Regions from separate parts of the Treponema sp. OMZ 790 genome, predicted to be linked through region 1. Evidence: riboswitches for the same ligand, from Rfam matches in the RefSeq annotation. Region 1 holds a riboswitch; the other holds the start of a gene.
The links. A riboswitch is a leader RNA that binds a small molecule or an ion and turns the genes downstream of it on or off. The one in region 1 is predicted to bind cobalamin.

Region 1 (3,415 bases):
AACTGCAGAACACATTAAAAGGTAGATTTGGCGGTAAATATGTAAGTCTTTACCTAAGGTAATTGATACGCTGTCGCCCAGGAGCATTAAATTAAGAGTTCTGTATTGCGTCATAAAGGCAAAAATGCTCAAAAATACGATAACGGATAATAAGCCTAAATTTTCCCATTTTGCTCCTCCGAAACCTCCCATCAGCCAAAAAGAAATACTTCGTATAGCTTCTCTGTTTTTTGTAGTAAAAACTATGAATGAAGAAAATGCCGAAAATATTGTACTTATAGCGATTCCGGCCATTAATAATTTTACGGAATTGGCTCTGCCGTTTATATTTGCAGCTGTCATCACAATTACAGATGCACCGAATGCAGAAAAACAAGCAGACAAGCCTACATAATTGGGGCCCAGACTTGCTCCTATCCCCAGGGCAATAGCCAAGGTTGCTCCAAGAGAAGCCCCTGAAGAAATACCCAATATATAAGGATCTGCCAACGAGTTTTTTACGATAGCCTGCATTACAACCCCCGTTAAAGCCAATCCCATACCGGTAAGACAGGCTAAGATAATTCTAGGCATCCTTACAATCCAAACGATATCTACAGTAGATTTTTTTACTCCTTCAAGGCTGCCTATTCCGAAGATTTTATATTGAGCGATTTTTAAAATATCGGCGGGCACTATATTTACGGCTCCGAATCCTACCGATAGGATTATTGAGAGTAGAAGTCCCGCCAAAAGAAAAAGAAGTGCTGAAGATATAAAAATTATTTTCAGCACCTTGGTTTTATTGTTTTGCATATTATAGGTCAGGATATAGACCTGAAATGATAGTCTTTATTCCGTCATAGGTTCTTATGCCGCTTGCATAAACTTCACTTAAATTAATCGGGAAAACTTTTTTATTTTGAAGAGCTGCTATGCTTTGTAAGGCTTTATCTTTTGTCAGCATTTCTATAGATTGATCTTTTTCAATATAGTCTCCAAAATAAACGGTAAATATAACATCCGGGTTAAGCTCTATAAGCTCCTCTTTTCCTATGCCGTTTTTTTCTTTGCCCACAAGGTCTGCCCCGATTTGCATCGCAATTTGTCCGCCGATTGTTTTTTCTCCATAAACACGGTATTGCCCTTCTTTTTCTACCTCAATTATTATAGCCTTTACTTTTGTTTTTCCTTCAACATGTTTTTTTGCTGCCTCAATTTCGCCTTTCATCTTATCGACAATCGATTGCGCTTTGTCTTCTACATTGAAAATTTTACCTATGTTAAGAATATCCTGATATTCATTTTCGAGAGAATCCTGTTTTTTTAAGCCGGAATTTTGCCATATATAGGTTTTTGTACCTCTATCATGCCAAAAATTTACATCCCCATAACGTTTTTCGCCGAATAAAGATGACCATGCAAAAATAAAATCGGGCTCCATGTCGATAACCTCTTCTTTTGTAGGGCGTTTGTCACGGTAATCTACTTTGCTAAAAGCTTCTTTAAATTCATCTTTTACAGGATCATCAAGACCGACAGCTAAAATGAGTTTGTCTGAAAGTCCGAGTGCAAGCATAGTTTCTATCGGGCTTTGGTAAAAGGCAGCGACTTTTTCAGGGGCTTTTTCAAATGTAAGCTCGATAGGTTCTGCCGCATAGTTATAAGTCGTGATTGTTACAGGATAATACTGTCCATCCGCTTTCGGCATCGTTTTGCCGGAATTTTGTGATTGATTTTCTTTAGGACTGCACCCTAAAAAAACCGAAACTGCCGATATTAGCAGTAGTGAGTAAAAAAAAGTTTTTTTCATACTTCCCCCCAAATGTGTTAATTTTACGGTTTCAAACTTAAAAGACTTGAGTTTATGCAGCAGGTACAAAGATACTTTGGGGATCTTATTAGTTTATAGAGAAAACAAAAAGGCTATAAGTTCCTTCAAGCGTCCGGTACTTTATCGCTCGTAAAGCACAAGGTTTAAGCCCTCTACAGGCAGGTATTCTGACTTCGAGCTTCATCATCTTTTTAAGCCTTCCCCGATTCCTCTCGAGTGACATATTTTAAAAAGACTCTTCTCTTACAGCGGCGGGACCGTGACGGAATTACACCGTACTTCCCTTTTAACCGAATTTCGGCACCTGCAGGGTTTGAAATGTTAAAAGCAATTTTAATGTTTTTATAAGGCAGTGTCAAGTCTTAATTTTATATCTCTTATAATAGAACAAAGATTTATTTTATAATTTTAATGATTTTTTTTTAAAAATAAGAAAAAAAATCTTGCTGAATAGAACTAATTGTGGTAGACTCTTTATATGAAGTATTATATCGTATTTTTACTTATCTTTTTAAGTTTGTTTGGCTGTAAAACTCCTCCCAAGCAATTTTCCGAAATTCCGGAATCCAAATCAGATAAAACATTTAAGGACAACAGTAGTTCCGCCTTAGAGATAGGCTATGAAATTTTGAGTCAAGGAAGTAATTTTAAGCCGGGACTTTCTTCAATTATAAGGACACAAAAAGAGCTGGATAATTTTTATTCCGTTTTATATGGAAATTCCGCAAAAGCCCCAATAGTGGATTTTTCAAAAAGAGCGGTTGTCATTGCGGCAGCAGGACCATTTAACACCGGCGGTTATTCTGTTTTTCCTGTGTCTGCAATAAAGACGGGTAAAACTATAAAACTTGTTTTTGAAATATCTGCTCCGGGGCCTAAGGATATGGTCACACAGGCTTTTACTCATCCTTATGTGATAGTTTTAGCAGAGGCTGAGCCTTCTGACGATATTTTTATTGAGGTTAGAGGCGATTACAAGGGGGGATACGGGATAATAGAGTTTTAATTTATAAATCGATTCTTGTGTAAAAAAAAGCAAGTATTTTTAACGGCTTGCTTTAAAAATAAAATTAATAGGAGGGACTTTATGTCACAAAAAAAATGGAACGCTAAGGCGTTATTCGGTCTTCTGGTGTTGGTGCTTTTCTTGGGTTCATGTCCTCAAAAGCCGTCACCGCCTTCCGTATTGGTTCCGGATCCATATCCTGTTCCGGCCGATGCCGTCAAGGTTGAAGTATGTGTTGTAGATTCTGTAAGCGGTACTGTAGTTACAGGTACACAACTGCTAGTTTTTGATTCTTCTACCGGTAAACAGGTTACCCATCCTCTATCTGTAACTAATGGAAAAGTTACTGCAAAAGTAAGTCCAAAAAAGAATTATAACTTTCATCTCTTGGGGCAAAAAGGAAAGTGGGCCGGTTCCCTTATTGAGAATTATTATGTAAGCGAAACAGACGGCCAAAATTTTACGATGCTCCAATTTAAACATGGACAGATAACAAGAGGTGTTACCCCCCCCCATGTCTCTAGGGTAACAATTGAAAATGCGGGCGGATCGGATATAACCGACGGTTATACGATAACCGATACAGAAAAAAAAGT
Region 2 (3,415 bases), 1.3 Mb from region 1:
CTCGCAATAGCCTCAGCTGAAAGTCCTGATGCAGAAACATAGGCCGGCACGTTTTTCGATAAAATCCCGGCGGGAATATAGTACATGTTTGCAACACTGTGCTCAAAACCCGAAGTTATAAAAAGCCAAATCGGAAAAAAAGAGGCAAGCAGTTTTCCTGTCATATCCTTAGCCCCATAACAAAGCCAGACGGCAAGACAAACCAGCCAGTTACACATAATGCCTAAAAAAACAGCCTGAGCAAACGAAAGAGAAACCTTCCCGTAAGCGATTTTTATTGTAATCCCTCCCAAAAGGCTTCCGCCGCTTGAAAGCTGTCCGCTCTTTACGATTAAAAAGGCAAGAAAAACAGAGCCGATAAAATTCCCGATATAAACTGCAAGCCAGTTTTTCAGCATCGCAGAAAGTTTTACCCTTTTTTCTAAAACGCCGGCAATTATCAAGTTATTCCCTGTAAAAAGTTCAGCCCCTGCAAGGAGGACAAGCATAAGCCCCACAGGAAAGATAAGGCCTGCAACAAATTTACCAAGGCCGTAAGTTTCAGGCTTGGCAAAGAGTCCGAAGGCTGCCATATTAGAGCCTTCCGAAGCAAAGGCAATAAAAACACCTGCCAAAAAACCTAAGCAAAGCAGCTTCCACACAGGGGTTGAAGCCTTTGCAATACCCTTTTGCACAGTAACTTCCAAGATCTCAGCCGGATCACAATACATTTTTTCAGACATACACTCCCCTCCATAAGCCGATTATATCATAGAACAGCTTATTTTTCAATTATCAATACCAATTTTAGTGTCTTGACATCTTTTTTGTAAAAGTATAGACTTACTCTAAATTACGATTTCGGTCTTGGTGCCTTTTTTTAATAAAGTGGTGAAAAGGGAATCAGGTGTGAATCCTGAGCAGTCCGGCTGACGTAAGTGAGAGAGTTGTTTTTCAAGCATGCCACTGGTATTATTCCGGGAAGGCGAAAATCAATGATGACCTCCGAGCCGTAAGACCTGCCAATGACTATGAGGGTAAGATGTAAGTTTTACCCGTGCAGCACTCTGCTTGGACTCAAGAGTTGCAGCAAAATTTATCGTGTTAATCATATTTGTTTCCTCTATTGCTCCTTAGGCTCTTAGTGAAGATTTTGTCAAGTTTTTCTTCGTTTTAGCCTTGAGTACATCCGATTGATACCCTTGGGTGTACATTTTGAGGAAATCGGAACCCTTTGCGGACCGAAATCGTTTTCTTTTTTTAGCTGAAATTCAAACTTTTCCACCTAAATAACTTTCACAAACAAGGCTTTTAATGTATAATTCCTAATAAACTTTTTTCGCAAATTGATTCGCTATCCGCTTTAGCGGATACGATGAAAAATTTCCTTGCAGAACAGAGCCGTAAGGCTCTGATATTTACTGCAAAAAGTTTTTATGGGAGAATATTTATGGCGGGCACATACCAAAAACTTTTGAACACAATAAAGGAAGCCGCAAAAACAGCCGGTCTTACCGAGAACGATTATATATCTCTTTTAAACCCCGAAAGAGAAATACATGTTTCGATTCCGGTAAAAATGGATAACGGGAGTATAAAAGTATTCAACGGCTACAGGGTTCAACATTCTACACTACGCGGCCCTGCAAAGGGAGGAATAAGATTTCATCAAGATGTAAATATTGATGAAGTGCGCTCTCTTGCCGCATGGATGACCTTTAAATGTGCCGTCGCCGACATTCCCTACGGAGGCGGTAAGGGAGGCATCTGCGTAAACCCTTCAAATCTTTCCGAACCGGAACTTGAAAAACTGACAAGGGGCTACACAAATCGCATTGCGGCTTTTATAGGCCCCAAAAAAGATATACCGGCCCCGGATGTGGGAACAAATGCAAAAATTATGTCTTGGATAGTCGATACCTACAGCAGCTATGCAGGGGAGTTCACCCCCGCAGTCGTTACAGGAAAACCTCTTCCTCTCGGCGGCTCGAAAGGAAGAGTAGAAGCCACAGGCCGAGGAGTTCTTTTTGCAGCAAGGGAAATTTTAAAAAAACTTAATAAAAACTTAAAAGACCAAAGTGTAGTCATTCAAGGTCTTGGAAATGTCGGCGGAGTTACAGCAGATCTTTTTTATAAAGACGGAGCCAAGGTAATCGCAGTAAGCGATGTAAGCGGAGCTGTCTCCAGCGAAAAAGGCTTAGACATTCCTAAACTTTTAAAACACAAAAAGGAAGGAAAAAGGCTTGATTCTTTTGAAGGCGATTTTAAAAGAATAACCAATGAAGAACTTTTAGAACTTAAAGCCGATATTTTGGTTCCGGCAGCCCTCGAAAATCAGATAAGCGAAAAAAATGCTCGCAATATTAAGGCCTATATAATAATTGAAGCCGCAAACGGCCCTGTAACTCCGGAAGCCGATGAAATTCTCGAAAAAAAGAATATTATCTGCGTCCCCGATGTTCTTGCCAACGCGGGAGGGGTAATTGTATCATACTTTGAATGGGTGCAAAACCTGCAAGGGCTTTACTGGACCGAAGAAGAAGTGAACAACCGGCTGGAAAACAAAATGATTGAAGCTTTTAGACTGGTATGGGATGTAAAAGAAACTTATAAAGTAAGCTTAAGAAAGGCAGCCTATATTAAGGCCTTAAAGGAACTTGTAGAAACCCAAAAGGCCTTAAATATAATTTAAAGCTTATCTATCAGCATTGAACACTTACCCGACGGAATAGGCAGGGTCTTTTTCTTTTCGTTTAGGATATTTATGGTAAAATAATAAAGCTTTTCGCTTTCCATGTGTATTTCCCAGCCTCTTTGGCTCTTAGAAGAAAGAATGGTAATCAAGTTCCGCTTAAGGCTTAAGTTTTCTATACCCATTACTTCAAGATTAGGAACAGTCCAGTTTACAGTCTTACGCGGAAGACTTATCGAAAGCCCGATAACGTTTTCGATCATCAAGCTGATTGTAGAAAGCCCTACCCCCAACAGATATTGTTTACGCGGAAAGGCCGGTTTTCCCTTCCATTGAGCAGGACCCTCTTTTACGGGAGAATAGGCCTCCCACAAAAAACCCTGTTTTTTGGAATTTCCTGCAGGCGAAAGGGTTTCAAGCACATAGTAAAGGTGTCTTATAACACATTCCCGCGCTATCTCCCAGCGGTTGTATTTTTCAAGGCCCTTTACGACCACAAAATTCAAAATAGGAAATACACTGCCGCATGCGCCGTTACCCGTCTCATCATATTCAGGCTCATCGGCAGCAAGGCTTGGAAAAGGATGATCCACACCGAAGGTTTTCGGATTAGATAGATGATCCACCAAAAGAGCCGCCTTATCCTCATTGGGAATTTCTGCAAGCATTGGCCAAAAGCCGGCAATGGTCTTTTTCTTTATTTGATTGCCTTCAGAATCAAGGTCATAATAAAAACCGTCTTCT

Region 2: it holds a riboswitch for cobalamin, as region 1 does, so the genes downstream of both, E4O01_RS09585 (Glu/Leu/Phe/Val family dehydrogenase) here and E4O01_RS00740 (ABC transporter substrate-binding protein) in region 1, are expected to answer to the same signal.

Annotation. Positions count from the first base shown of each region.
Region 1 is NZ_CP051201.1:170,915-174,329, forward strand. Features, by position in the region: gene E4O01_RS00735 (FecCD family ABC transporter permease) at 1-795, opposite strand, end outside; gene E4O01_RS00740 (ABC transporter substrate-binding protein) at 797-1,792, opposite strand; cobalamin riboswitch at 1,953-2,136, opposite strand; gene prcB (dentilisin complex subunit PrcB) at 2,292-2,819, shown strand; gene prcA (dentilisin complex subunit PrcA) at 2,901-3,415, shown strand, end outside.
Region 2 is NZ_CP051201.1:1,961,743-1,965,157, forward strand. Features, by position in the region: gene E4O01_RS09580 (formate/nitrite transporter family protein) at 1-722, opposite strand, end outside; cobalamin riboswitch at 831-1,021, shown strand; gene E4O01_RS09585 (Glu/Leu/Phe/Val family dehydrogenase) at 1,430-2,671, shown strand; gene E4O01_RS09590 (MGH1-like glycoside hydrolase domain-containing protein) at 2,668-3,415, opposite strand, start outside.